DNA from 3 places in the Shewanella sp. 10N.261.52.F9 genome. Region 2 is predicted to be linked to each of the others. Evidence: predicted binding sites of a transcription regulator. Region 2 holds the regulator's gene; each other region holds the start of a gene.
What was found. The regulator LexA, encoded in region 2, represses DNA repair genes until DNA is damaged. The targets are predictions, from matches to a motif close to TACTGTATNNNNATACAGTA.

Region 1 (10,509 bases), on a different contig from region 2:
GCCTGCTAATATAGTTTCTAAAGAGCCTGTTTCTATCTGCGCTCCAGAGAAAATTCCGACGTCGACCTTCACTCCTGAAAGATCCCAAAACACGCTAGTCTGATTGATTAGATGCTTATATTTATTTTCTACATGAGCTTGCATCAACACTCCTGTACCTTGCTGTGATAGCTCGTATGCATCAACTTGACCGATTTTTATACCTCTAAAAAATATTCCTGTACCGGACTTTATTGAGCCTAGTGAGCTATCTGATAAAGTAAATCTCAGTTCATTTGCTTGGGTATAAACAGGCTTTTCAATCGTACCGATAAACTCTGATGAAGTTGTTACACTATGTCCTGGGTAGACTTCTATGTAAGGGCCGCTAATTAAGGTCTCTGGTGCAGTTATTCCCGCAAGCGAGATATCGGCAGTAACAACAGAGTATGCTGCATCTTGTTGGACAAAATTAGCTGCGTACTCCCCATATAAGTATGCGTTAACGTTCAATTTATTAAGGTCTGCACCCAAGGTTACAGTTTCTACTTCACCGACTTTATGCCCTAGATATCTGATAGGTGCTTTGCTTGTTAATTGTACCGTTGCTGGGAAGGTAAGCTTAATTGGCTTGGCTTGACTCATCGCTAATAACTTAGACTCATATAGGCTGGTTGAGTTAACGACTTTGCCTTGCTCAAGTAATCCCAAACTGATGCCACCTTTTAGTGCACCCATCAAAGGAGCGACTTCCACTTCAACACCACTTAAACTCGCGTTAATTGATAGCGCGCTATTACGCCAAAATACAGTTTGCTCGTTAAGCAGACTTTTAAAGGTACGTTCTATGGCAATATCAATAGCAAAGTTGTTCTCAGCGGCTTGCCATTGTACTGAAGTGACTTCACCTATTTGCATTTTCTTATAATAAATTGGCGAGCCAGCAACGAGATCCGCAGCGTCTTGGTTAATTAAGCGTTTTTTGATTAAATGCTGTTTGCTATAAAACACCTTGGCATCTTCACTGCTAGCAAATACGTATAGTGAGTCGCCGTCAGTCGCAAGGGCTTTATTTGTTCCTCTAACTAAGCTTAATGCACCATTTGTTAGTGTATTAAAATCGTTCGTTTTTACCTTTACACCATCTAAGTTTGCATCGATTTTTAATGCCGACTCTGCAATGAAATGGCTATTTTTACTAACTAACTCGGCAAAATCTGCAGCGATTTCGACTTGATATTCAACCTGAGTAAAAGCATCGTTTAATTTTGCGCTCAGTACTTGACCAATCTTTATTTGCTTATAGCGAATTTCTGCTCCAGCACTAACTCCTGGATTAGAATCTGAATGCAAAGTTACCAGTAATTTGCTGATATTTTTGGGCTCTGGTGCTTGAGTCAATAGTTGATATTGTTGTTTAGCTGGGCCTGAACCTGGAACAAAGTTTATAACATTGCCAGTAATCAAACGTTCTGGATGTTTGATACCTGATAGCGAAATATCAGCGCCTTCGAGCCAAAAGTTTGCACTTTCAGTCAAGAGTTCTTGATACATGCTATCGATTTTAGCGGCTAATAAGATGCCATTATCACTTAAAGATTTTTTGGTTACTTGGCCAATCTGTATGCCACGATATACAATCGAAGTATTTTGAGATACAGATTCGCTTCCGTTAGCGATTAGCTCAAATTGAGTGCCACCTAGCGCGTCATCTTCACTATCATATAGTGCAAACTCATGATTGTTTTGAGCAAGTGTTGAACCGCTATTAGAGCTAAAGCTAATACCGCCAGCCAGGAGCGACGCTAAACTCTCGCTGCTAACTTTAATTCCTGATAATGAAGCATCAACACTAATACCTGATACATTCCAAAATTGTGAATCGATTTTCACAAGCTCTGCATATTGCTGTTGGATAAAGGCGGTAACTAGGATCTGCTCGGCATTCTCAAGATGATAACCAACAATTTGGCCAACTGGGATTTGTCGATAAAATACTGGCGAACCCACATCTAAGGAGCCTAATTTATCTGAGGTAATATTAACTATTAGGCCTTCTACGCCCGGGGTAATGACTGGCGCTTTAGTCTCGGCTTCAAAGTAGGTTTCTGACTTTCCTTCACCGGGTAAAATACTGATGTAATTGCCCGAAAAAAGCGTATCTAAGCCTTCAACACCAGTAATCGTGGCTTTGGGTTTGACCAACCAAAACTTTGTACCTTGATTAATAAAAGGCTCTGAACGATAGTCCATAATCACTTTTACATCGACGCCCTGTAGTTGGTCGTCAATACTCATATCAACCACTTTACCAACAGTTAACCCTTGGTATTTTACTAAGGTTTTACCTATGTCCATACCCGTAGCACTAGGGAAATGGATTGTGACTTCAATACCTGACTCACGAATGCTTTTGACACCGAGCCAAGCACCGAGTGCCAGTGCAATAATAGGTAATAACCAAATCGGTGAAAATAGTTTTTTCTTGACGATTTTAGGTGTTTGTACTTGAGTCATTTTTTGCTTCCAATCTATCCCAGAGTAAACGGGTATCTATGACTTTTGCAGCGAGCTGCGTGAGTAAAATTACTAAGGCAAACGCTGTTGCAGCTGGGGCAGGTTTTGCATCTAACAATTGTCCCATATTAACCACTGCAACAGTCAGTGAGATCACAAAAAGGTCGAGCATTGACCAGCGTCCAATCCATTCAATAATATGAAAACCAGTCATTAACTTCTTTTTTGAAATAGGTAATTTAAAGGTAATTGCTGATAAATAAATGGTTAAACCAACAATTTTTAAAATTGGTACCAAGATACTCGCAGTAAATAAAATGATGGCAATAGGGATCATATCAGTTTTAACTAAGTGGGCGATCCCTGAAAAAATGGTGTCTTGTGTTACACGACCTTGATTAGTCAATGTCGTTATTGGATAGATATTAGCTGGAATGAGTAGGACTGCAGCAGTGATGAGTAGTGCCCAGCTTTTTTGCACACTGGCGTAGTCACGAATAATTAATGGTGCATCACAGCGACTGCATGTCCTAGATTTGCAACAAGTCACCTTATTACACGTTTTGCATAAGGTTAAACCAATGTCTTTTCCCAACGGGCCGCCACTATTTATGCTCATCAAGAAAACTCCACATGTGTTCCAAGTCGTATTCCCGCATTAAAAACAGCGTCATAATAAATAGCATAGTAAAACAGAACGTACCGAAGCCAAAAGATACTGTCGCGAAGTCGGCCAAATTGAAAGCTGCGACTAAAAAACTGATAACGTAAATTTCAAGCATTGTAAGCTGGGTTAACAATCCTTGCATTTTTAATAATTGTTTTAAGGTTGTTCTTAACATCATTGACGTTAGTCCGAACTTGATAATGAGGATCTGACTTAATATAGAGATTAATAATAACCCTGGTGCAACAACGGCCGAGATTAAAACAGCTACTCCAACGAGCCAGTAACCTTGGTAGTAAACGGCTAATGCGCCTTCTAACACGGTCGTGGTTCTCATGCTGCCGAGAAATTCAAGTTCCAACACGGGATATAAATTAGCAGGTGCAAAAAAGAATACGGCAGTTAAACATAGAGCTAGCATACCGTTTATAGAGCAATAAGGAGTATCGTAAAGCGGGGTATGGCAACGAGGGCATAGCGCACGCACACCGCTAGGCAATGCACGCTTCCTAATCACAAGATCACACGATTGACATAATGTAATACTACAATCTTCGGTTTCCATTCCCATCCGTTTTGTATTCAAGTGGACAATACCTACGTTGATTTCAATGCAAATCATGGCTTTTGACACGTATGCTTTTGAAAATATTGAGCCATTAACCACAGAAGTTTATCAGATAATCAAGAAAACTTGCATAAGAAGTTCAATCTATGAGACTCTTTACTGTATATAAAAACAGTGTGAGGTTGGATATGGCCGTTGTAACTCAATTTGTAGTGGTTAGAGAAGGGGTTGAAAAGATGACTTTTACATCTAAAAAGGAGGCTGATGCCTACGATAAGATGCTAGATATCGCTGACAATCTGATTCCATTTTTATCTAAAAGTGAACTTGACTTAGCAGAGAACGATATTGAAAAGTTAGGTTTTTTCCTTGCTCAACATAAAGATGATTTACAAGTTTTGTTAAAAGGTGGTTCGTTAGATAAAAAAGTGACGCCTAAAAAAACACCAAAAAAAACCGAGAATAAAGAGCCTAAATAAAACCGCTTGAACAAATGACTCTGTTTGTTGTTAGAATGCTGCAATTATATTTTAGCTTTAGATGAACTTGTTGGGGATTGTTAAAGGTGAATGATTTTTACGATACGTTGAATAGACAGGTCCAGGCGTTGTTCGAAGGTGAAGATGACATCGTTGCGGCGCTTGCTAATTTTTCAGCATTATTAAATGACAATATGACAGATCTAAATTGGGTCGGTTTCTATTTATTGAAAAATGATCAATTGGTACTCGGGCCGTTCCAAGGTAAAGTGGCTTGCACGCGTATTCCTATTGGAAAAGGCGTGTGTGGAACAGCGGTCGCTATGAATATCAGCCAGCGAATAGATGATGTTCACCAGTTTGAAGGTCATATAGCATGTGACAGTGCAAGCAATTCGGAGTTGGTTGTACCGCTAAGAAAAAATGGAACTGTTATTGGCGTGCTCGATATTGATAGCCCATCGTTATCAAGATTCAGCGAAATTGATCAACAAGGCGTCGAAACTTTGGTTAAAAGTCTCGAAATCTGCCTATTTGGTTAAACTACGACCAATTATCGCTAATTGTAGGTCGCAATCATTTGAAGCCTCTCTATAATAAGCGGTTTGAGTAATGAAAAAACTAAACACTGACAATTCAGCAAATGAATGCATGGAGTTTAGGCTTTTATGTTGCTAAGGTAGGTTTGGTTTTAGAGTGTAAAAACAAATGTTAACGATTTTTCATTTGTGCTTTTAGCTCTGATCAGACAAATATAAACGACACATAAACTGAACTCAGCGATAGTGCTTATCAGTGGTGTCCCTTTTTTAAACTGTGGAAGTAAAGATGGAATCAACAGAAAAGTTGACCGATACCAACGCTATTCTTGCGTATTTGTACGAAACATTTCCTTTATGCTTTATAGCTGAAGGCGAAACTAAGCCATTAAAAATTGGTTTGTTTCAAGATTTAGCGGAAAGGTTAGCTGATGATTCTAAAGTCAGTAAAACTCAGCTGAGAATCGCATTAAGAAGATACACTAGCAGCTGGCGTTATTTAAAGTGCGTGAAAGCAGGCGCACAACGTATCGATTTAGATGGCAACGAATGTGGTGAATTAGAGCAAGAGCACATTGACCACGCGGCAGCTACACTAAAAGAAAGCCAAGATAAAGCGAAGGCTAAACGTCTTGCTCAAGCTAAGACTGCAAATCCAACAGCTAAAGCTGCTAAAAAACCAGCTAAGAAGCCTGTTGCTAAACGTCCTAAGCCTGCAGCAAGCAGCAAGCCTGCTAAAGAAGCGGTAGTGGCAGAGAACTTAACACCTGCAGTATTAGCTGAATTAAAAGCCAATCAGCGTGTTAACGTTAAGTTAGGTAAGGCACCAGTTGCTGGTGTGATTTTGGACATTAAGAAAGAAGATGTTCAGGTTCAACTAGACTCTGGTTTAACCATCAAAGTTAGAGTTGAGCACATACTGCTGTAATGGCTTAGAAGCATATAAAGGAGTAACTTGTTGATGCGAAAACTTTCTCTGGCTGTATCTATTGCCGGTATTTTTGTCGGATTCTCGGCATGGGCCGTAAGCCCTACTATTCAATTCAGCGAGTTGCCCGCTCTTAAGCAGGAACCGCAGCACAAAGTAGCCAGTAAACGTGTTACTGGTCTCTTCACTCGTTCACATTACCATCGTTTTGATATGGATGATGTGTTTTCTGAGCAAGTATTTGATCGTTATTTGAAGCAATTAGATTACCGTAAGAATGTTTTACTACAGTCTGATATTGATGGTTTCAAAGGCTATTCAACACAATTTGACGATATGCTAAAAAGCGGCGACTTGAATCAAGCTTACGCTATGTACGAGCTTGTTCAAAAACGTCGTTACGAGCGCTTTGTCTATGCATTATCTTTACTAGATGAAGAGATGGCATTTGACGTTGCGGGTGACGAATATCAGTACGATCGGAAAGAGGCGAGTTGGCCTAAAACTGAAGCTGAATTAAATGAGCTTTGGCGTCAACGCGTTAAATACGATGCGTTAAACCTTTCTCTAACGGGTAAAAACTGGGACGAAATTGTTGAAGTGTTAGAAAAGCGCTATAACAACGCAATTAAACGTTTAAGCCAGACCAAGAGTGAAGATGTATTCCAAGGCGTAATGAACGCGTTTGCTCGCACTGTTGAGCCACACACAAGTTACCTGTCACCACGAAACGCTGAACGTTTCCAGATGGAAATGAATCTAAGCCTAGAAGGCATTGGTGCCGTTTTACAAGTTGATGATGACTATACGGTAATTAAGAGCCTTGTTGCTGGCGGCCCAGCGGCTTCAAGTGAAAAATTATCGCCAGAAGATAGAATTATTGGTGTTGGCCAAGAAGGTAAAGAAATTGTTGATGTTATTGGCTGGCGTCTTGACGATGTTGTCGAGCTGATTAAAGGGCCTAAAGGCAGTAAGGTTGTATTAGAAATCTTGCCTAAGAAAGGCGGCACAAGTGCGAAAACATTTGAGCTAACAATTGTTCGCGACAAGATTCGTTTAGAAGATCGCGCAGCAACATCAAAAGTCATTGAACCTACAGAAGGTCCATACGCAAACCGTAAAGTAGGCGTGATTCAAATCCCTGGCTTTTATATGGATTTGTCTAAAGACGTTTCTAAAGAATTAGCAGAATTAAAAGAGGCCAAAGTTGAAGGGATCATTATCGACCTTCGTGGCAATGGTGGCGGTGCGTTAACAGAAGCTACACTTTTAACTGGTTTGTTTATTGAACAAGGCCCGGTAGTCCAAATTCGTGATGCCAATGGTCGTGTGACACAAAATCGTGATAACGATGGACGTGTTACCTATGATGGTCCGTTAACCGTAATGGTTGATCGTTATAGTGCTTCAGCATCAGAAATTTTTGCTGCGGCATTACAAGACTATGATCGTGCGTTAATTGTTGGTGAGTCGACATTCGGTAAAGGTACTGTTCAGCAACATAAGAGCCTAGGCCGAATCTACGATATGTACGAAAAACCAATTGGTCATGTGCAATATACGATAGCAAAGTTCTACCGTATTAACGGCGGTAGTACACAGTTGAAAGGCGTAACGCCTGATATCCCATTCCCAAGTGCTTTAGAGCCTGGTGAGTATGGTGAAGCGGAAGAAGAAAACGCGTTGCCTTGGGATAAAGTACCTGTTGCACAATACGGCACATTGGGCGAAATTTATCCTCAACTGATTGCTAACTTAGATGGTAAACATAAAGACCGTATTAAGAGCGATGTTGAATTTGGTTATATTTTCCAAGATATTGCAGAGTTTAAAGAAAATCACGACGATAAAACTGTGTCATTGGTTAAGAGTGAACGTTTAGCTGAGCGTGACGATAACGACCAAAAGCAACTTGACAGAGCTAATGACAGGTTAGTACGCGCAGGTGAAGAGAAAGTGAAGTCATTGGACGACATCCCTGATGACGTTGAAGTCGCTGATGCGTTCTTAGATGAAACCGCATTTATTACTCTGGACTTAGCTGATATTGAAAAGCTAGCCAAGAACCAACAAAAGTAAGATTGACTCAATAAAAAAACGCGCTTAATGCGCGTTTTTTTTAATCAAAAATTAATAAGAAAGAGGTTTATTCATGTCCCAGCCACAAGCTAAATTCCTCAAAGATTACCAAAAAACACTATTTCAAATTAGTCATATTGATTTAGACTTTTCCTTGGCTCAAGCGCAAACCCAGTTGATTGCGACAAGTAAAGTGATTCGTCATGGTACACATAGTGATGCGTTAGTATTAGCCGGTGATGATATTGAGTTACTCAGCGTTACAATTGATAACCAGTCTGTTGATTATATACAGCGTGATGGCGAACTTATTATTGAGACAAGCTTGAATGCATTTGAATTACAAATCATCACCAAATTAGATCCAGAGGCTAATACGAGTCTTGAAGGTTTATATATGTCCGACGGCGCATATTGCACTCAATGTGAAGCGGAAGGATTTAGACGTATTACTTACTTCCTAGACCGCCCAGATGTATTAGCTATTTACACAGTTCGTATTGAGGCTGATAAGCAAGCTTTTCCATTTCTACTGAGTAATGGCAATTTAGTTGACAGTGGCGATTCTAATGACGGTTTACACTTCGCTAAGTGGCATGACCCATTCCCAAAACCCGCTTATTTATTTGCATTAGTTGCAGGTGATTTTGATCTATTGGAAGACAGTTTTACGACTTGCAGTCAACGAGATGTTAAATTGCAAGTGTTTGTTGATAAAGGAAATTTAGATAAAGCTCACCATGCTATGGCATCGCTTAAAAAGTCGATGGCATGGGATGAAAGCCGCTTTAATTTAGAATATGACTTAGACATTTACATGATCGTCGCAGTTGATTTTTTCAATATGGGGGCAATGGAAAACAAGGGGCTCAATGTATTCAACACTAAGTTTGTTTTAGCAGATAAAGACTCAGCTACAGATGATGATTATCATGGTATTGAATCTGTTGTTGGTCATGAATATTTCCATAACTGGACAGGAAATCGAGTAACTTGCCGTGATTGGTTCCAACTAAGCCTTAAAGAGGGGCTTACTGTATTTAGAGATCAAGAGTTTAGTTCAGATTTGGGCTCTCGTGCAGTTAATCGTATTCATGCAATTAAAGTCATGAAGAACCAACAGTTTGCAGAAGACTCTGGACCTATGGCACACCCAATTAGACCAGAGTCAGTTATTGAGATGAATAACTTTTACACCGTTACCGTTTATAACAAAGGTGCTGAAGTTATTCGTATGATGCATACTTTGCTTGGAGAGAGTGGCTTTCAAAAAGGAATGGCATTGTATTTCGAGCGTCACGATGGTGAGGCTGTAACATGTGATGACTTTGTGGCGGCGATGCAAGATGCAAGTGGCATTGATTTAGCGCAATTCAAACGTTGGTATAGCCAAGCTGGCACGCCACAAATTGATGTACAGGAAGAGTACAACTCAGAGACTCAGTGTTATACATTGACCTTGCTACAATCTACTCCGGACACGCCGGATGGTTCTGCTAAATTACCGCTGCATATCCCATTTGATATTGAGCTTATTGACGTTGCAGGCCAATCAATTGTTAATAAAGTCCTAGATTTTACGCAGGAGAAACAACAGTTTAATTTTGAAGGGCTAGAACAGAAACCTATTCCATCTTTACTGCAAAATTTTTCAGCTCCTGTAAAACTTAATTTTGAATACTCTGTTGAACAGTTAGTTCACATAATGCGTTTTGCTCAAAGCGAAGTCGCTAAATGGGAAGCTTCAGTAGCGTTATTTAGTCAATCCATTTGGCAAAATATAGAGCGCTTGCAGGCGCAGCAAGCGATGTTTATCGATCCAAGAATAGTTGATGCTTTTAAAGGGGTATTGTTAGCACAAGATCTAGATAAAGCCTTAATGGCGGAGATATTGACCTTAGCCAGCGCAGGCTCATTAATCGAACAAAATGATATCGTCGATCTAGATAATCTTAAAATAGCACGAGAGTTTGTTGTACTGGAGATCGCCGCAAACTGCGAAGACGAGCTGTTAGCTATCGTACGCGAGTTAGCAGGTATTGATGATGCTGCAACACGAGCTTTGAAGAACGTTTGTTTGGCCTTATTGCTAAAAGTTGATAGTAATTATGCATCACTTGCTGAGCAGCAATATAACAATGCTGAAAACATGACTGATAGCTTAGCCGCCTTAAGCGCTTTGAATGGTGAATCTTCTGCTATTCGTGAGCAACTTATGGCTAAGTTTGAACAGAAGTGGTTGAAAACGCCATTAGTTATGGACAAGTGGTTAGGATTGCACGCGACATTCACTAACGACAATTGTATTGATAAGTTGAAATCTTTATTTGATCATGAAGCGTTTAGTTTTAATAATCCTAATAGAGTTCGCTCGTTAATTGGTATCTTTGCAGCAGCAAATACTTTTGAATTTCATCGTCATGATGGATTAGGCTATCAATTCTTAACGGATGCAATTATCAAACTTAATACTTTGAATCCACAAGTTGCCGCGCGGATCATAACGCCTTTAATACAATTTAAGAAATTTGATTTGGCGCGTCAGCAATTAATGATCAATGAGTTAAACCGAATTCTTACGGTCGATGATTTATCAAAAGATCTATATGAAAAAGTAACTAAGGCGTTAGTTTAGACGTTAGATTAGTCCTAGAGTCTCGACGTCCTGTCTTTTACATGCAGCGTCGAGACTAAACTATTTGTAGCGAGCAATAGAGTAAGAAATTGTCTAGTCAACATCAATTCCAATTTGG
Region 2 (10,509 bases):
CTCGGATAACATCTAAGAAAGCTAAAAATTCAATTGGCTTAGTGCCCGAGATCCACGCTAATCCAACTGAGCCAACCGGAATATCGTAATCGGCAGATTCATTGAGCTTTAGCCTAACAAAGTGATGTTTGTTATTGAGATTTTGCCCCGTCGTCTGCCTAACATTATCGTCCAATGCTAATAAGCGTCCTTGAGACTCACCTGTGGCTTCAACAATACCTTCAACCTCAGCGCTAAATACTTTGCCAGGATAGACCGCAGAGGCAAACTCAGCCTGCTGCCCGACTTTTACATTACGTATCGCCTGATGGTTTACTCGCATCAAGACGTACTTTTCATTGGTGTACATCTGCATTCTCGGTGCAACACCAACGTACTGACCTTCACGCATAATAAAGTTAGTCACATAGCCATCGGTAGGCGCATAAATCTTGGTGTTATCTATGTTCCATTGAGCCTGTGCTACATTCTCATGCTCACTATTCAAATCCGATTGGCGGCTTTCTACAGCTAGACGAGACTTTTCAATATTAAGCAAAGCCGTATGTTCTGCCATTTGCGCCTTTTCAATCTGCGTCGAATAAGTATTGACTTGAGCCTGAGCGAGATCGACAGCAGTTTGCTGTTCATCTAACTGACTCTTAGTAATTGTGTCAGGGACCACTCTATTTTGTTCAATGTAGCGAGCGAGGGTTTTCTGCTTCCAGGCTAAATCTTTGCTAGCAGCATTGAGTTGGTTGTTAGTAATACTGACATCAGCTATAGACACTTCGTGCTGCTTCAATGCAAGCTTTACATCTTCATTGGCCAGTGACAATCCAACTTTTGCCGTCTCTTGCGCAACTAAGGCTTTGTTTAACGCTATCTGATACGGTTCAGCATCAAGATCATAGATTAACTGTCCCGCCTCAACCTTTTGGTTAGGTTGAACATAGATATTTTCAACTTTTCCGCGGATCTGAGAGTTAGCCGGTCGCAGTTGAATATGCGGTGATTGCACCAAAGACCCCCCAGAAAGATCCATTGGGGTGAAATTAAGTAAACCCACCCAAACAAACATTAACCATCCTGTTCCTCCTAAGTAAGCAAAGCCCTTACTGTATAGATTCCAAGGCATACCGACTAAACGTAATAGGTAGATAAATAACGCCCAAACTGCTAAACCCTCAAGCATTATTCTGCTCCTCTTGCGTTATTGACGACTCTATTTCAGGCTCTTTTTCTCGCCACACGTCTCGGATCCTGCGTAGCGCTTTATCGCCATCAACGAAAGCTACCATTACCGCTATCACCCACACCCAATGCCAGACAAAACCTATCCAAGTGAGCGCTGTGATTAAGCCTATTTGTTGATGCTGCTTTTTATGAGCTTTATTAATAGGCATTTCATGGATTTTCCAAAAACCAAAAGCGGCAGCAGCAACTGTAACCACCATCACAACGGCAGCAACACCATGCAGGGCAGTATCTACACCCGAATCGACAAATGGCATGCTAATTAGACTCATAACGACAACCTTAAAACAATGTTTGGATAGCTAGTTTGCCTTACTTAGGGTTAACAACAAGATTGAATACACTTATGTATCAAATAGCATCAACTTATGATTCAATGAGGTATGAGATTTTAGAAGGATAAACTTATGTTACTCAATACAGCCTTTATCCGCTGCTGCTATATATTGCCTGTGCTGAAAGGAGTCGAAGCGCATTATGGCATTAAAGCTCAAGCGTTCGGCGTGCCTGATTTATTGCTGCAAGAAGCAATGACATTAATCCCTTATACTGAAGTATCAACCTGGTTTGAACAGATTGAAGTATTAACTGGGGATGCCGACTTTATGCTAAAGATCCGTCCTCATCTCAGCTTAAGTCATCTTGAGGTTCCCGGAAATTGGTTTTTAAGCGCCCCTGATCTAGCCATTTCTTTTAGGCGAATTAATCATGGTATTTGCTGCTTTCAATCCGGTGCCAGTTACTATGCGCAGCAATCTGGAAAACTATTGAAGTGGTGCTATAACAATCCTTTTGTAAAAGATAAAGCTCGTGCCCATGACTCTTTGCGAGTCGCACTAACTCTATTTAACGCCATCAGGCACTATGTAGGCGACCATTACCAACCTAAAAAAGTAAGACTTAGTGGCCCACCGATTAACCAACAAGCACTTGAAACATTATTTGGCTGCCCTGTGACATGGAATGCACCGCAAACCGAGATTTGGTTAGATATTGATGACTTACTGATGTCGACAGATGATTATATTTATACCCCTGAACCTCTTACAGCTGCCATCCCACTTTCTCAACTAGAAAAATATTTGAATATGCCACAACCAACTGACACCCCTAAGGTGTTATACGAAATGGTTAATTATTCACGTTATTACGGCTTACCAAGTGTTGATACTGTGGCAGCTCTTTTTGATATTTCACGTCAACAGCTGCAAAGGCGACTGCAAAAACTCGGGTTCACTTTCACCTATCTATCAGGCTATATTCTGTGTAATCAAGCAATAAAGTATATGTTGGAAGGCCGAGAGCTTGCGGAAATATCTAAATTACTCGGTTATAGCAACAGTCACAGCTTCAGTCGCTCTTTTACCCGTTTTCGTAGGCAAACACCGACTCAATACCTCGCTAGACTTAATCTAAAAAACAAAAAGCCTCTTTAAAAGAGGCTTTGGATTAATGCTTAATGTTGGCTAAAGGCTTAGCCATAAACAGGAAGTAAACCGGCCATTGCTAATAGGTGACAAGCACCTGTAACCAAGCCAAAAATAATCACCAATACAATTAAAGGTGTGCCGCCTGGCACTCTGAAACTGTCATTATCGGCAAACATCTTACGTGACTTATAGGCCATCATTGCGGGGACAATTGCCGCCCAAATCGTTGCCGCTAGCGCCGCAAAACCAATAGCAATTAAGAAGCCATTTGGGAATAACAAACCCAGAATAGTTGGCGGAATAAAAGTCACCGCTGCAGTTTTTAAACGACCTGCACGCGACTCATCAAATCCAAATAGATCTGCTAAATAATCAAATAGGCCTAAGGTCACCCCTAAGAAAGATGACGCTACAGCTAGGTTAGCAAACAAGGTCAACATAGTATTTAACCAGCTACTTGCCATTACCTCAGACAAGGCACCAACTAACACCCCCATATTACCGCCTTGCGCGATAATATCGATAAATTGGCTACGAGGAATGTTCCCCATGGTCGCCATCAACCAACAACTATAAATGACTAGCGCAATGAAAGTACCAATGAATAGCGCTTTGATAATCGTCTTAGGCTCTTTACCGTAATACTTTACTAAGCTAGGTACGTTGCCGTGGTAACCGAAACTTGCTAAACCGAAAGGTAAAGCAGCAAGCAAATATGGCGCAAAACTTTGTTCACCATCAGGCATAAATAGCTTAGAGGTATCGATATCAATCAGCAGATTACCAACCGCTAAGAAGAAAGTGATTATCATACCACCGAGCATTACAGTAGTAATTCTATCAACCGCTTTAGTACTAATGACGACTATTGCTGCCAACACTCCAGCAAACACTAAACCTGCAATACTTTGAGGCAAATTAATACCTAAGCCTGCAAGACTGTGATTTACAATCGACCCACCGCCACTGATGTAAGCATACGTTAAGATATACAGTACAAATGCGATAGATAGACCATTTACAATACGCCAAAACTGCCCAAGTGTGGTTTTAGTTAACGTATCGAAACTAGCACCTGGCTCAAAATGCAAATTGGTTTCTAGTAGCATCAAACCCGACACCAACATACAAAACCAAATACCCAATAGCATTGCCATTGAATAACCAAACCACATGCCAGCACCTACAACAGGTAGCGAGAACATACCCGCTCCTACCGTTGTACCAGCAATGATCATTGCTCCACCTAATAGCGATTTACCAGCAACCTTATTTTTGGCTGCATTCATATGATTTGCCATTAAGCTTTTTGCTCCGCATGTACACTATCGACAATAGTTTGTCTTACGGATGAGCGTAACAATAAGTTCGCTCTCTCTTTTATACGTTTGATATCCGCGCACCCTTCGTTGTCTGCTAGATAGCCTAGCTCTTTCAATTTGACACTCAGCGTAGCGTATAGCTTCTTGTCATAAAACTCTGGCGCAGTAATACCGTGAAGCGCGCCTAATCTTTGTGCTAGACGATGACTGTCTTTTTCAAGCTCAGAGCGTTCCATATTAGGTTTAACTTCAAGTAAGTTAAACAAAATCGCATAACGCTGCATGGTTTCACTAATCGTACCCGATAACAGCAGTAGCTGATTAATGTTGCTATCAACCACTTCAAAGTGCTCAGCTTCAACAACTAGTCCTTGAGCGACGAAAATATCTAAGATTTGGTTCGCATATAGACTTGGTTCTTCTATCCCCATGAATAGCTCAGCTTCAAGCAGTGGATAGAAGTCGTTAACGATACTCACTACATCATTACGACTGCAGTTTTCTTTCCGTAATAAACAAGCAGCAATTAACGATGGCAGTACCATTAAATGAATAATGTTATTGCGATAGTAAGTCATTGTGATCGCGATGCTTTGATCGATAGAAATAATATCGCCAAGCGGATCGCTTTCAATTTGCAGCTTCTTAAGCTCTAAGCCTTGAGAAACCAAATCATGTCCAGTGCCTTCAGGTACAGAGGTATATTCCGTATAAGGCTGCTCTTTCAGAATAGTTAGATACAAGTCCAACTGCTTCTCTAGCTGCGAGCGCTCTAGGGCATTTTGCTCAGACGCCAATAGAACCATACTGGTTAAGGTGACAGAGCTTACCGCAGCCGCACCGTTGATATTGGTCATGACTCGATTAGCAAGCGTGTTAACCACTGGGGTTAACCAAGATGGTTTCTGCTCTGGATCTTGAGCAAGATCTTCACGCCAAGTTGGAGCTTGTTCATTTAGGAAATTGTGTAGGGTAATTGGTTTACCAAAGTTCACATAGCCCTGACCGAAGTTACCTAGTTTGCGAATAGCACCAAATACCTGCCACACAGATTCTTTCTTTTTCTTCTTACCACTTAGCTCTTTGTGGTAAGTCGCGACTTCCATTACATGGTCATAGCCCAAATACACTGGCACCAAAGTCACAGGGCGCTCAACACCACGCAGCACGCTGTTCAAGGTCATAGCCAACATACCGGTTTTTGGCGCTAATAAACGACCTGTACGCGAACGCCCGCCTTCGGTGAAATACTCAACCGAATAGCCTTTGGTAAATAGCTGATCTAAATACTCACGGAATACTGCGGTATATAGCTTGTTGCCACCAAAACTACGGCGAATAAAGAAAGCACCGCCACGGCGGAACGCTGGGCCTGCAGGCCAGAAGTTAAGGTTAATACCCGCAGCGATATGCGGCGGTACCATGCCTTGATAATAAAGAATATAAGACAGTAACAAGTAATCCATATGGCTACGGTGACAAGGCACATAAACGATTTCATGGCCGTCATGGTGTAACTGTCTTACTTGCTCGGCACCTTTAATGTTGATGCCTTTATATAATTTGTTCCATAACCAAGTTAAGAATCGCTCGGCAATACGAACTAGGCTGTCGGAGTAATCTGCAGCGACTTCGTCCAAGTATTCCATGGCTTTAGCGCGCGCTTCTGCCTCGGAAATCTTTTTGCTCGCAGCTTCTTCTTTAATCGCTTTAGTAATAGATTCTGACTTTAGCAGTGAGTGAAATAGTGCCTGACGCTTTGGCAACTGTGGACCCGTCATCACTTTACGTTGACGTTGGAAATGCACTCGCGCAACACGAGCTAACTTCTGCGCGATACGCTTATCAGTACCATGTTCATCAGCCATGTAACGCAGTGAAACCGCATTGGAAAACTGCACAAAGTTATGACGGCCTAAGAACAAAATCATCAAGCACTTACGTAACCACGTTGGATTTTGGCGCTCAAGCACTGCCGCGCGCATGGTGTCATCTTCTTTACCAGGAGTACGCCCCCAATAAAGGCTTACCGGCACCAACTGAATATCTAACTCACGATTTTGTTTATGCACGCTGAGTAGGCGTTTGAAGCAATCAATATATTGCTCTCCACCTTCTCGTTGGCCAAAAAGTGGCTTACTGCCCTCTAAACAAACAACTCTAGGCGCTTTAACACCATTAACCTCCAAGTCCTCATAAGGGCTTGGTAATCCGAGTTTGGCAGTCATTTCACTCAAAGCCGCAATATCACTAACGGACTCCGTTTTCATGACATAGGCGAGTGGCTTACTCGGATCAAGATTGAGATCGTCAAATGGATCGTGAGGCACAACAACAGTGTGCACCAATTTGCGCTGCAACCAGCGTAAAGATTTAAACCAAAGAGAGTCTTGTTTGGACATGTTTATATGCAATGTTAGTCGCTTCTAATAAGGCGCTAGAATACCAGATATTGAAACGCTTTGCGCGATTGTATTGTTTATACACATAATCCGACTTGTATATTTATAGAACAAAGACTTACAAACAAAAAATGTAAAAACTGCTGATAACACCCAATTAAATTACGTTCATGCTTATTTCATCTTGTTGACCGTCCACTGTGCCATTAATGTCATAGAATCCTTTTGTGGGATCCAGTTGGAAATGAAACTACCTCTAATGTTAAATCAATAGTTTAACGACTAAAATCCGCATAACTACATTGTTTCTTACCGAGATAACATGAAATTATCCGCAGCAATCCGGAGACAATGAAACTGATCTATTCAACCAATTAAGGACGCTAACCAGCATCAAACGGCTGTTAAGCCAATTACCGAGTACCTCTCTAGTGGATATCGGATGAGATAGAAGTTATCAATTTCATATCGCTGGATTTATTTCATTTGAAACTGGATCCCACACCTAGAAAAAAGTTATATCTGGTTATTACTTGCACTCATAAAATTACTGTATATACTGACAGGTACTGTATAGAAAGACAGGGTTAATAATGAGACCACTAACACCACGCCAAGCAGAAATTTTAGAGCTAATTAAACGTAATATTGCTGATACAGGCATGCCACCTACCCGTGCCGAGATAGCTCGACGTTTAGGTTTTAAATCTGCCAATGCTGCCGAAGAGCATTTAAAAGCGCTAGCCAAAAAGGGCTGCATTGAAATTATGCCGGGCACTTCGCGTGGTATTAAATTAACCCAAGAAAGCACTGAAGAAACCGATTTAGGTTTACCACTTATCGGCCAAGTGGCCGCGGGTGAACCTATTCTGGCTCAAGAACATGTTGAACAACATTATCAAGTTGACCCAGCAATGTTCCGTCCTGCTGCAGACTTCTTACTGCGAGTTCGCGGTGACAGCATGAAGAATATCGGTATTCTCGAAGGTGATCTGTTAGCTGTGCATAAGATAGAGCAGGCTCGAAATGGTCAGGTTGTTGTAGCACGAGTCGAAGACGATGTTACCGTTAAGCGTTTTGAGAAAAAGGGCAATAAAGTTTTCTTACACGCTGAAAACGAAGACTACTCACCAATTGAAGTGGATCTAGCAAACCAAAGTTTAAGCATTGAAGGTTTAGCTGTTGGTGTGATCCGCAATGGAGACTGGCAATGAATAAACTAATGGGAACAAGCCCGCGCCACCCAGGTCTTTGGCAAGATATGCCATCGACCACATTGGCAAACAATCCTATCAACGACATCACGACTATGGTTACCCAAACCCAAGGCCGTGATGAACTGAAACAGATTAGTGCACAGCTTTCGCAGCTAAGCCAACAGGGTCGCTGGATTGTACTCATTAGCCCGCCAAATATTGGTTATAAACAAATGTTAGCCGCAGCGGGTGTGCGTATGGACAGAATTTTATTAGTCCACGCAAAAGATGAAGTTGAAACCTTATGGGCAATGGAAAAGGCGTTAACTAGCGGCACTTCTAGTGCAGTGATTACTTGGACATCCTCACTTGATGCTCGCGATAGCAGACGATTACAAATTGTGGCAAAAAGTGCTCGTGCAGCAGGCATTATTATCGAGAACACTCTCGATAATAATACTGAAAATGTAAATGGTCACTTACCAAGTAGCGCAATTAACATACAGGATAATGCTTTTTCACAAGCTTCTCTGTTTGGTGGCATCCATTAATAAATTTTGTTGCTAACCTTGCTAATCTATTCTTTCTAGTAAAGAAATACAGTAATAAAAAAGCTCTCATATGAGAGCTTTTTTATTTCCGTTATTCGGTAAATCAATCGAAAAGTGATCTTGATCAATATTTAAACACCAAGTAGTGTAGGAAGTGATAACAACGATATTTTGTTATATCCGAACGATTTAGTCGTCGGTCTTTAGTTTGATAACAAACAAATTATGATTCAAATTGAGACTGAAATCGGCCTGATATATTTCAGCCGTAGGTGCCAATGTGGTGATACAAAGCAGTAGTAAATACTGAATATACAATAGTCGCTGTCGTAATTAAGTTAGTACGACAAGTTTGACAAAACCACTCGCGCACTTTGAAGTCATCGTTGCTTTTTTGGGAACTGAAGAGTTTACATAGAGCAGAGACTTACTGTGTGACTCTTCTTTGTCTTGTTGACAGAGGAGAAGTCTAGTGAAGCAATTGTTGTATAGTGTGCTAGCGCTACTATTTACGCCCGCGCTTGTTGCATCAGAAATGCCACTTAATATGACAAAAGGTGTTACGGATATCAGTGGTCAGGTCTACAGCCTCCACATGATAATTCTCTACATCTGTTGTGCTATTGGTATCGTGGTATTTGGCGTAATGATTTATGCCATGATCAACCACCGCAAATCTAAAGGCGCTGTTGCCGCCAATTTTCACGAAAGCACTAAAGTCGAGATCTTATGGACTGTTGTGCCTTTCATTATTCTTATCGGTATGGCCATTCCGGCAACCAAAACACTGATTGCTATGGAAGATCCCAGTAACGCCGATCTCACCATTAAAGTGACGGGTTCCCAATGGAAGTGGCATTACAGCTACTTCGATAAAGACATATCATTTTTCAGTTTACTTTCGACTCCGAGGGACCAAATTGAAGGCAATGCAACTAAAGGCGAAAACTACTTACTGGAAGTTGATAAGCCATTAGTGCTGCCTATTAACCGTAAAGTGCGCTTTTTAATGACTTCTGAAGACGTTATTCACTCTTGGTGGGTACCCGCTTTTGCCGTTAAAAAAGATGCTAATCCCGGTTTTATTAATGAAGCATGGACCAAGATTGATAAACCTGGGATCTACCGTGGTCAATGTGCTGAGCTATGCGGTAAAGACCACGGTTTTATGCCCATTGTGGTTGAAGCCTTATCAGAAAAAGACTTTGACGCTTGGCTAATCGCCCAACAGCAAGAAGCGAGTAACGCTGAAGCTGCAGCCCAAGCCGCCTTGTCGCAAACTCTGACAATGGAAGAGCTAATGAGTCAAGGTGAGCAAGTGTATATGGCTCGCTGTGCCGCCTGTCACCAACCTAATGGTGCCGGCCTACCTGGTGTATTCCCATCACTTATTGGCAGTCCAATGATCAAAGGCGCAGTTGCTGGTCATATTGATATTGTGGTCAACGGTAAGCCTGGTACTGCAATGCAGGCGTTTTCACAACAGCTCACTGCAACCGAAATTGCTGCTGTTGTGACCTTTGAGCGTAACGCTTGGGGCAATGATTCTGGTGAGATGGTGCAAGCTGCCGATATCAATGCAAATGGTAACGCTGCAACTGATGTTGCTGCCGATACAAGTGCTAACGATGCAGGCACACCAACAACCCTCCCAGCCACCTTAGATGATACTCAATCGATAGAGAACGAGGTTGTTGCCGCAACAGCTGCCGCAGTGGTGCTAGATGATTTGACCATGGATGAACTGATGGCCATGGGCGAGAAAGTCTACATGACCAGTTGCGTTGCTTGCCACCAAGCCACAGGTGCAGGCTTACCACCCGCATTCCCATCGCTCGTTGGTAGTCCTGTTATTAAAGGGCCTGTTACCGACCATCTTGAGATTGTGATTAATGGTAAACCGGGCACTGCTATGCAGGCGTTTGCGCAGCAGTTAACGCCACAAGAGATAGCCGCAGTGATTACCTTTGAGCGAAATGCTTGGGGTAATGATTCTGGCGATGCCGTACAAGCATCAGATGTCGATGGTCACGCTAAGTAGGGGATGTAAATGAGCACAATTACACAAGATTCACCAGCCGCTCACGACGATCACCATGATGACCACCATCATGGGGCGCCGAAAGGCATTATGCGCTGGATATTAACCACTAACCATAAAGATATCGGCACGCTTTATTTATGGTTTAGTTTCATCATGTTCCTCACCGGCGGCGCCATGGCAATGGTAATCCGAGCAGAACTATTTCAACCAGGCTTACAATTAGTTGAGCCTAACTTCTTTAACCAAATGACCACAGTCCATGGTTTGATCATGGTATTTGGCGCGGTAATGCCGGCCTTTACAGGCTTGGCTAACTGGTTAATTCCTA
Region 3 (10,509 bases), on a different contig from region 2:
GCCATTTACTCATGGCAGCTAAGTGGTAACAATATTGCTGATGTTGAGCATGAGTTTCTAACTGAACAAGATGTTGCTGGCGTTGATATCGCTTACTTTCGTGAGCTTTTAGGCGGCGTTGCAACAAAGAAGAGTCAATTGGATGAGCTAATTACTCCATTCGTGACTCGTCCACTTGATGAAGTGGATCCAGTTGAAAAAGCGATTGTACGTATCGCAACTTATGAACTGACATTCCGCAAGGATGTGCCTTATAAGGTAGCGATTAACGAAGCTATCGAGCTTGCAAAAGCATTCGGCGCAGAAGATGGACATAAGTTTGTTAACGGCATTCTAGATAAGCTGGTAGCACGCAATAAATAATTGAAACGGCATCTTCGGATGCCGTTTTTGTTATATCTGGCTGGGAACTTATAATCGTCCGCGCATTAGCGCTTTGAGCAAAGCATGTGGTTTTCTTTATCTTTGCTAAAGCAACGGTCTGGTTTCTTACCGCAACCTCCTTGAACTCTCTCTTATATTTGTGATTGGTATTGTGAAAGAATTTCAATTAATCGAAAGTTTCTTTACTGGGCGCGCTCAGTCGCGCAAAGATGTTGTAATTGGTATTGGTGATGACTGCGCTATTGTGCAGCCAAACGCTAGTAAGTCTATAGCTATCTCTTGCGACACCTTAGTCGAGAATGTGCACTTTTTCCCCAATATGCCCGCCAAGGATCTTGGTTATAAATCATTAGCAGTAAACTTGTCAGATCTTGCATCAATGGGGGCTGAACCTGCGTGGATGACATTAGCGTTAACGCTACCAGATGTCGATGAGGGCTGGTTAGCTGAATTTAGTGAAGGCCTATTTGAAATCGCTGAATATTATGGTGTGGCGCTTATTGGCGGCGATACAACTCGTGGTCCGCGCGCAATTACCATTACTATCAATGGCCAATTACCAAAAGATGTTGGCTTAACCCGCCAAGGTGCTAAGAATGGTGATTGGATTTATGTTACAGGCAGTTTAGGTGACTCGGCGCTTGGCTTAGATATCTTGCGTAATAAAGCCACTGTAGATAGTGAAGACAGTGCTTACCTCGTTAATCGTCATTATAGGCCGACTCCACGAGTGCTTGCTGGCCAGTCGCTACGCACTATTGCATCAAGTGCGATTGATATCTCTGATGGCATAATGTCTGATATTCAGCATGTTATTAAAAGCTCACAAGTGGGGGCTGTAATTAATGTTGACCGTTTACCGCTTTCAGAGCAACTTAAACGCAATACTACTGCTGAAATGGCACTAAGCTACGCCCTAACCGGTGGCGAAGATTATGAGCTACTCTTTACCGTACCTGAGGCGCAAAAGGGCGCATTAGAGATAGCGTTGGCAGAAACAGGTGTACGCTTTACCCAAATAGGTCAGATCTGTACAGGTGGTCAGTTAACCTTATTAAACGACAACAAACCTTTTGAGCCAGTAAATTTAGGCTTTGAGCACTTTAATTAATGAACTTACTCTCTAAAGATGCAGCCTTAGCTAAGCTGTCATTAAAGAATCCTATTCACTTTTTAGCATTGGGATTTGGCACGGGGCTTGCCGCTAAAGCACCGGGTACTTTTGGAACTTTAGCTGCTATTCCGCTTTATCTATTAATGGCACCACTAAGTCTATCTTGGTATGTTACGTTGACTATGATTAGCGTGCTTGCAGGTTTTTATATTTGCGACAAAGCGTCTAAAGATATGGGTGTCCACGATCATGGCGCAATTGTTTGGGATGAAGTAGCTGGGCTATTGATAACCATGGTTGCCGCGCCTGTAGGTTGGCAATGGTTAGTCATTGGTTTTGCACTGTTTCGTTTTTTCGATATCTTAAAGCCGTGGCCGATTCGCTGGCTTGACGCTAAAGTTCATGGCGGTTTTGGTATTATGATTGATGACGTGCTTGCTGGTGTTTTCTCACTGTTATGCTTACAAGGTTTAGCTTACTACTTTGCTTAATCGAGTTAACTATCAGCATACAAAATGCAGAGCTAAGGCTCTGCATTTTTGTTTGAAGTTTATAAAATCATATTGTTGAATTTACTCATAGCACTCGCTTGCAGAATTAACTCAGAAGTAACTCTTTAGCGTTAGCTAAGGTATTGCTAGTAATAGTGTCGCCCCCGAGTAAGCGGGCTAACTCTTCAATACGTTGGGTCTTATCAAGCGCGATCATTGAAGTCTCGGTTTTACCGGCTTTACTGCTTTTATTGACAAACATATGCTGGTGACCATTACCGGCAACTTGTGGCAAATGGGTCACACAAAATACCTGCGTTGACTCGCCAAGGCTGCGCAGCATACGACCTACAACCGCAGCCGTTGGCCCTGAGATCCCCACATCCACTTCATCAAAAATTAGCGTCGGCGTAGAGACCTTTTTAGCAGTGATCACTTGAATACCTAAACCGATACGTGACAGCTCACCACCTGATGCAACCTTAGCAATAGGTTGTAATGGCTGCCCAGGGTTAGTTGAGACCATAAATTCAATGTTGTCACAGCCTGTTGGCGTAACGACAGCTTCGTTAAAGTTAACTGCAATGTTGAACTTACCTTTTGGCATGTTCAGCTCATGAATAGAATGAGTCACTTGTTTATCAAGTTCTTTAGCGTAGCGGCTACGGCTTTGGCTAAGCTTTTTTGCATGTTGTAAGTATGCATCTCGGCTAGCTTGTAACTCTTGCTTAATATCATCTAGCTTATCGTCGTCAGAGCCTAAATCGGCTAGTTCTTCTAATAAGGTTTGATGGTAACTATATAGCTCAATGCCGCTGACTTGATGCTTACGGGCTAACTGCATAGCTTTAGAGATCCGTTGCTCTAAGTGAGCAAAATATTCAGGATCGAGCTCTAAACCATCTAGATAGCGTTCGATTTCGCTACTGCTTTCTTGCACTTGAATTAGGGCATCGTTCAGCATTGACACCACATTGCCTAACTCTGGATCGTAATTTTCTAGATCTTGGCCTTGGCTAATACTGGTATTAAGCAGTGACTCAACGCTGCCTTCATCGCTTTCTTGCAGTATGTGTAGCTGGCTGCGACAAAGCTCAATTAACGCGGTGCTATTAGCAAGCTTTTTGTGTTCAGCCTCAATCGACTCAAATTCACCTTCAGTAATCGCAAATTCATTTAGTTCTTCAACTTGGTATTGCAAAAGTTGTTTACGAGCTAGGCGTTCTTGCTGTGACATCTGTAATTGGTGCAAGTGCTTCTCAATCGTCTTACATCTGTGATAGCTGGCAGTTACGCTATCGATAAGCATCTTATGGTTTGCATAGCTATCTAGCAGAGTCAGTTGATGCTCACTTTTAAGCATGGCATGGTGTGCATGCTGGCCGTGAATACCAATAAGTAGCTGTCCAAGTGCCTTGATTTGCGCAAGTGGTACTGGATTACCATTGATATAGGCTCGTGAACGTCCGTCGCTGCTTATTGTGCGACGTAAAATACATTCATCATCAAGTTCAAGATCGTTATCTTCAAGCCAGCGTTTAGCTGCTGGAGTATCATTTAATAAAAAACGGGCACTTACTTCGGCCTTAGTCGCATCAGGTCTAATAGCATTGGCGTCAGCACGATTACCTAAGCATAACCCGAGGGCATCGATAGCAATCGATTTACCCGCGCCTGTTTCACCAGTAATACTGGTCATGCCGGCTTTAAAATCTAGCTCTAGAAAACGCACAATAGCAAAGTTGTTGATACTGAGTTGGCAAAGCATAGTGATGTCCTTTTCAAAACACTGTATAACTACACAGTATATACTGTTTATCTATACAGTAAATACCTGGTTGATAAATCCATTGAGGTTTATCACGTTTTCATTTTTACATTGCTTGGGCTTTTAGGTGAATTTCGTTATGGCTATGTATTGCTATATTGTCGATTCAACCAAATTTTTATTGGCTATTTAAAGCTGTTTTATATCACGCTTTATGAGTGTAGGGATAAAAGGTTGGATTTTCAAAAATTGAAAACTTGTGCTTAATTTTAATTAGAGAGGGATTGCCAAATAGCACTGCTGTGGTTAGTTTTTGAATGAAAGCACCAAGTATTTTTTGTTTGGTGCTACAAAATGACGTGCTCTAAGCGGTAGTTTCACAGTTACCAATCGCCAACCGCGGGTCTCAAGGCATGTGTCTACGGTGGGCAACGGGAACCACTTTTTTGGATATGACTTGTCGTTAAGAATAACGATGTTCTAAAGAAAAAAGTTCTTACCTATAAGCGCTTAATCAACTCGCCCTTTGCATTTATCTAATGCTGATTGATAATACTCTTGGTAGTTAATTGTTAAGAGCTCATCTTCCACGTAAAGCTGCCTCACCACATTGTCGCAACGCTGAATGATTTCTTTTACCTGAACAACGCCATAGCGCCTTGGCCAAACGTAAGTCAACGACTTGATAATGTTTAAGCATACCGTTTTTAGCAGTGGTGCAGTTTCGTTAATGACCAAATAGGTTTCTAATAAAGTGACCTTATCAAGGTCGCCATTTTTAACCATAAGATACTGCTCTTTTAACCAGCTTTTTTTATCTTCATTATGGCTTTTTAAGCCTTCTAACATGGACACTTTGCTGGCAAAAATAATTTGGTTACTTTCATAGCCTAGGTTTTGACTGCACCAGCTTATAGCTTGGTTAAACTCATTTTCAACACTCATGATATTAAGCAACCAAGCGTAGTGATAGGTGGCGTAAAAGTGCTGAAAGCACTCTTTGTTGTGCAGGTTCTTAAGTAGGCTGATTGCTGAACGGTAAAAACCTAACTCCATTGAAATATGCGCTTTAATCAGCTCAATTTCGTGGGTAATAGCTTCATTTTCGGTGCCAATAACTGAGCGAAGGTGGTGTTTAGCTTCCTCTAATAGCGCCGCTTTATTCGTAGCAAAGCGTGCTTGATACAAGATCACACGGATTAAGCTGAGCTTACTGTAGTCATTATTGCGGTATGTATCTTTATTGATCTCAAGGTACAAACGATAACGTGCGAGTGCTTGTGCATAGTCTTCAACTGACAAGCATAAATTGACGATAATTAACTCTCGTTCTGAGTTGCCGGGTACAATTTGACTTGCGAGCTCTAAATGTGAAATGGCAGCAGGTATATCACTGTCTTTAAGCTTGATATAGGCAGCTTCAGTCTTTACCTGTGTATCGTTTGGAGAAGCGATTAACAGCTGGTTTATTATCTTTTCGGCTTCAGTAATTTGGCCTAAGTTCGCCAATGAGTTGGCTAAACCTACTTTGGCCCAATCTAAATCTTTTTTAGCTAGAGTTGACTGATAAACGGATTTTGCCTGTTCGTGGCGCTGTAAAATTGTTAAGAAAACACCACGAAATCGTTCAATCACAAAGTAGTATTCAGGATGAAATGGTGCCATTTCATCGCAAAGTTGTAAGCCTTGCTCTGCATCAAGTAATCGCTCTGCTGCATAAAGGCCTGCTAGTTTATGTCTGCGACGTATCGCCATCGATAAACGTTGCTTTAGCGTAATAGCATTAAACGGTTTTAAAAGGTATTCATCGGGTTTTAGCTCGATGATAGGCCGTACTGTGGCGGCTGAATTATCTCCGGTGACCAAAACAAATACTGATTCATCAGTAAGCAATTTCAAGTGCTTAAACTCTTCAAATAGCTGCTTACCATTCATCCCCGTACCAAAGTTAAAGTCACAAATGATCACATCAAATTGTTTGTTTGATGCAAGATCGAGTGCCAATTTGGCAGACTTAGCTGTGAGGACGTTAACTTCTAAGAATCCTAGTTTGACCAACATGCTCTTAATGGTGAATAAAAAAGTTGGTGCGTCATCGATAACTAGGAGTTTAAGAGTTTGAAAAGATTGCATCGCTATTTTGATCCAAACGAATAATGAGTTTGTTCGCTTAGCTATAGCTAAGCGAGAAAAGTGGATTGTTATTGGCAGAGATCTACGCCGCCAGCCATGGGTTTAGTCATAATCAGTTTTATTGTCATTTTCATGACTAAGCTGATAATTTTGATTAGCACAATATGTTCAATTGAGTTGTGTACTAAGCCAGCTATTGATGGCATTAACGACGTTATCTATTTCTTTATTAAGTGCTGAAATAGCTGTAGGTGTATTAATTTCGGTGACGGTTTCACAATGCTCTGCCGCTGCTGCAAGTTGGCTTAACCCAAGTGCATTTGCTGCGCCCTTAATGCGATGCCCTAATGCTTGCAGTGGTATTTCGGCTGTTGCAATTTGTTGCTTGTCAGCGAGTAACGAGTCTCTAACTATTGCTGACAGCTCTAACTGCTCTTCGTCGCTATATTCGCTTAACCATTCCAACTTGTCTTGATTTGCATCTGGGAAAACCTCAATGCAGTATCGACTAACCGTCTCTTTTAAAAGAGTGAAGGGATAGGGCTTATACATGACTTCGGTCATGCCAGCATCATTGGCTTTTTCAGCCACTAAGCGTGAGTCTTCAGCTGTGCAGCCTATTATAGGTAAGTCAGCAAAATCAGGCCTTGCACGTAATTTTCGTACGAGTTCATAGCCATTTAAATTAGGCATATGACAATCTGTTATAAGCATACTAACGCTGTTACGATTAGCTGATAAATACAGCAATGCTTCTATACCGTCATTAACAGTTACAACATCTACTCCCAGTTTTTTCAGCTGTTGTTGGAATAAAAATCGATTAATTGGATCGTCGTCAGCCACAACGACCGTGCCACTGTACTGGTTGCTGGCGGCGGAAGATTGTAAGGCTTGATTATTGTTTTTTAATAGCACTTGTCTTAACAGCAGATCGGGATAAATGTTGGTTGTAGACGAGGTTGATGAGATCTGATTATGACTCGTCTGTAGTTTGATCCCCCAAGCTTTTAACCAATTATTAATCATTTCATCATGACTCTGTGCATCAGCAATTAATACTTCATTTAGCGTAGAGAACATTGTTGGCAGCTGCACATTAACTTGAGTGCCTTGGTTAAGCTTACTGTTTACTGTAATTTGGCCGTTCATAAGCTCCACTAAATGCTGCACAATTGACATGCCTAACCCTGTTCCGCCATATTTTCGGTTAATACTGGCATCGGCTTGAATAAATGGTTGAAACAATGTTTTTTGTTGCTCTGTGCTCATGCCACAGCCGCTGTCTTCAACGGTCAGCAGTAGCGCTTCTGGTGTATTGCTAACGATGACTTTAATAAAGCCTTGCTGGGTAAACTTAATCGAGTTACTCACTAAATTATTAATAACCTGACTTAAACGCATCCAGTCTAGTGTTGCGTAACATTGAGAGGTTGGTTGCCAATCAAGAATAAAATTGATTCTTTTGCTTTGAGCACTGGCTTCAAGCAACCTCAATGTAGTACCAATCTCGTTAAATATATTACCGGAATATAAATCGAGCTGTAGCTGATCTGCTTCCATTTTCGAGAAGTCTAAAATGTCGTTAACAAGCCCCTTTAATCTATCTGCAGAAGACAGCGCGTTACTCATTAACTCTTTGTTCTTTGCCGATTTTAATTCAGGATTCAATAGTTCCATTAAGCCAATCATAGCAGCGAGTGGTGTTCTTAGCTCGTGGCTAATAATCGCTAAAAATGACTCGCGTGCTTTTAATGCGTCGACGGCTTGTCGTTGTGATCGCTTAAGCTGCTCTTTACGTTGTTTTAGCTCTGTAAAGTCTGCAAATACAGTGATGTGATACTGGTGCCCGTCGTTGTAGTGAACGATTTCACGCGAAACACGATAGTATTTACCATCAATTGTGCAGTCATTTTTACCTATGTGTAGGATCTCGTTTTTGATGTCAGGGCCAGTAGAATTAATGACATCTAGAAACGAGCATGCAGTCCCGTTGGCAATACAGTTATTGTTCACACAACTCTTGAAACAATCGTTGTAAGCCTTGTTAGATAGTAGGGCTTTACCGTTTGAATCGGAGATCAGCACCATTCCCGGAAAACTATTTAATACGCTAGTTAGCCACTGCATTTGGTCGTGATTTTTTTTACTACTTGCGCGAGCTTCTGTTAAGTAGCCTTTTAGTTTTTTGTTCCATAACAGACCTGCCGATATCACAATTAAAATAAGTACGAGTAGGGATAAAACTGTGCTTTTAGTCTGCTTTTTATCATAGCCATATTGAGTATTAATCTTTTTATGATTCTGTACAGCAAGATCAATTTCATTTTTTGTGGTTACGTCGATAGCCACGTTAAGCATATTTCTTAGAGCATGAGACTCTGAGTTAAGTTTAATGCCTAGCTGACTTATTGGTGTGCTGTCATTATTAATCAGTTCAAAGTCTGTTTCATCACCGTAATATAAATAATGTTCAGCTATGCTGTCTGGAATATATGCATGGGTGATAACACCTTGCTCAATATCTTTTTTTAATACTGAAAAATCAGAATAAACTGCTAAATCAATACCTTTAAATTTGTCTGTTTCTAGAACGGATAAATGAGTCGTGCGGTCTAAAATAGCGATTTTAGGTTGTTTGTATTGTTGGGTCGTACGAATGTAGGACCATTTTATACTATGGAATGCATCGGTAGTTGTAAGCTTATTATAGGTATCATTCGCTGCGATAAAGCGTCCTGGAATAAGATCGACTTCAGCTTCTTCTAGCATCAAATCGACATCACGACCATTAGGATAGACATACTCGAGATTTAGCCCTGTTTTTAGAGCAAATATTTTCATGACATCATGTATGTAACCACTAATTTCACTGCTGCCTTCTTGTCTATAAGATAAAGGGTAGAGATCTTCTTCTATCGTATAGCGAATCGACTTTCTGCCGTATTGTTGATAAATACTTTCAATGGTCAACTCATTATGCAACATACTCAAGTTGCTAAAGTTAAATGGATTGATGACTTTAGCTTGCTGATACTGCAGTTGATATTGATTGAGGATCCCCATCAAAATCGCATTGTCTTTAGCTGTAATAAATGAGGACAAAATCGGTTTAGTATTTTCATTAAACACTATATCGCCTAGCCAATCGCCAACTGCAACGGTTTGATAGTAATGATGTACAGCGCCAAAGTGGATCATTGCACTGTCGGCTTTGCCTGTAGACAGGTGATGGATAAGGTTATCCAATGAATCGACTTTAGTTAGTTTTTTATAGCCGTTTTCAGCTGTCGCGGCACAGGAAAATGATCCATCAACACAAACCCAGTGCATGTCTTGCGCAGAGGTATTGCGATAGCTTGAATTGCGTAACCACTGTAGTTTGTAATTTTCAAAAACAGGCGTAGAAAAGAGCAAGTTTTTTTTACGCTGAGCTGTAGGTGTAAAACCTAAAGAAAGATCTGCTTCACCTGAAGATACAGCTTGATGCAGTGAACTTAAGCTATCGTAACCTTTGAATTCTATTGCAATATTTAAAACACGGCCGAGTTCTTGTAAGTATTGAGCATAGACGCCTTCTGTATCTGGCTCATCGATATTCCAGTGTGTGCGTAACCCGGTGTTAGGCATTGCGACAATGAGTGTTTTTTTCTGTTCGAGAAACGTCTTCTCTTGTGAATTAAGAGTAAAAGATTGCGCCATTGGTGAGATAAATAAAACGATGGTAAACAGCAGAAAAGAAACAAACTTTGTCATTTTTTGAGCAGTGAATAAAAAAAGGTGGCGAATAATAATCTACAAATTACTTTTTGACCAATTTATTTTTGTCATTCTTTGGGGTTGGTAAAATCTGATATATCGCCCTGATTATATTAGCGTAATAGAGGCTACATAAAGGTTGGGTTAGTTGTTTTTTAGGCGGATATTTGTTGCATAATTGCTGCTTAAAACAACACCTTTATAAAGCGATTCCTAATGTAGTAAAAATCGTTCTAATAATGGCAATGTGATAAAGGTGATAATCGTGCCTAATAAGATCCCTTGCGCACTTGTTATCACTTGAGTTTGATAACGTTGAGCGAGTAAGTAAACACTTGCTGCTGTTGGTAACGCAGCCAAAATAACCCCCATAGCTATCAATTGCGCTTCAACATTTAAAGATAGCATCAATATGTAGGTAAAGGCTGGTTGAGCCACCAACTTAATAAGGTTAATACTACTGATATCGAATGCTTGTTTAGCGCTTATAAACTGTGGTGATGTTTGATACTGGCCCGACTTAGCTAACACCATACCAATAGCAAATAACGCACAGGGGCTGGATGTCATTCCTAATTGGCGGATCATTAACGCAAAGCTATCGGGTAAGGTGATGCCTATTGCTGAGATTGCGATCCCCAAAAGGCTACCGACAACAATCGGGTTTTTTACTAAAGCTAAGCTAATAATTTTGGCTGCGCTGCTTTGTTGAGTCTTATTGATCATTTCTAGTGATACTAAGGCAACGGCAAAGATTAACACCGAAAGCAAACTGGCGATGGCGGCAGCGGCAAGTGCAATTTGTTCGCCAGGAAATATCATCGCCATTAGAGGAATACCGATAAATGCGGTATTTCCAA

Region 1: AB4298_RS03370 (YebG family protein) is a predicted target of LexA. The motif match lies at 3,889-3,908, and genes of this name have one in related genera.
Region 3: recN (DNA repair protein RecN) is a predicted target of LexA. The motif match lies at 3,799-3,818, and genes of this name have one in related genera.

The regions. Positions count from the first base shown of each region.
Region 1 covers NZ_JBFRNX010000004.1:93,067-103,575, reverse strand. The annotation lists gene AB4298_RS03385 (PqiB family protein) at 1-2,496, opposite strand, end outside; gene AB4298_RS03380 (paraquat-inducible protein A) at 2,474-3,115, opposite strand; gene AB4298_RS03375 (paraquat-inducible protein A) at 3,102-3,734, opposite strand; gene AB4298_RS03370 (YebG family protein) at 3,920-4,210, shown strand; gene msrC (free L-methionine (R)-S-oxide reductase MsrC) at 4,297-4,752, shown strand; gene proQ (RNA chaperone ProQ) at 5,039-5,677, shown strand; gene prc (carboxy terminal-processing peptidase) at 5,711-7,756, shown strand; gene pepN (aminopeptidase N) at 7,830-10,391, shown strand; gene AB4298_RS03345 (DUF2835 domain-containing protein) at 10,481-10,509, shown strand, end outside.
Region 2 covers NZ_JBFRNX010000008.1:212,190-222,698, forward strand. The annotation lists gene AB4298_RS06765 (HlyD family secretion protein) at 1-1,174, opposite strand, end outside; gene AB4298_RS06770 (MFS transporter) at 1,167-1,508, opposite strand; gene AB4298_RS06775 (AraC family transcriptional regulator) at 1,644-2,672, shown strand; gene mtr (tryptophan permease) at 2,711-3,967, opposite strand; gene plsB (glycerol-3-phosphate 1-O-acyltransferase PlsB) at 3,967-6,390, opposite strand; gene lexA (transcriptional repressor LexA) at 6,984-7,604, shown strand; gene AB4298_RS06795 (cell division inhibitor SulA) at 7,601-8,137, shown strand; gene coxB (cytochrome c oxidase subunit II) at 8,610-10,178, shown strand; gene ctaD (cytochrome c oxidase subunit I) at 10,188-10,509, shown strand, end outside.
Region 3 covers NZ_JBFRNX010000012.1:262,529-273,037, forward strand. The annotation lists gene nusB (transcription antitermination factor NusB) at 1-363, shown strand, start outside; gene thiL (thiamine-phosphate kinase) at 536-1,495, shown strand; gene AB4298_RS08920 (phosphatidylglycerophosphatase A family protein) at 1,495-1,989, shown strand; gene recN (DNA repair protein RecN) at 2,096-3,757, opposite strand; gene AB4298_RS08930 (response regulator) at 4,268-5,890, opposite strand; gene AB4298_RS08935 (ATP-binding protein) at 6,059-9,646, opposite strand; gene AB4298_RS08940 (AEC family transporter) at 9,863-10,509, opposite strand, start outside.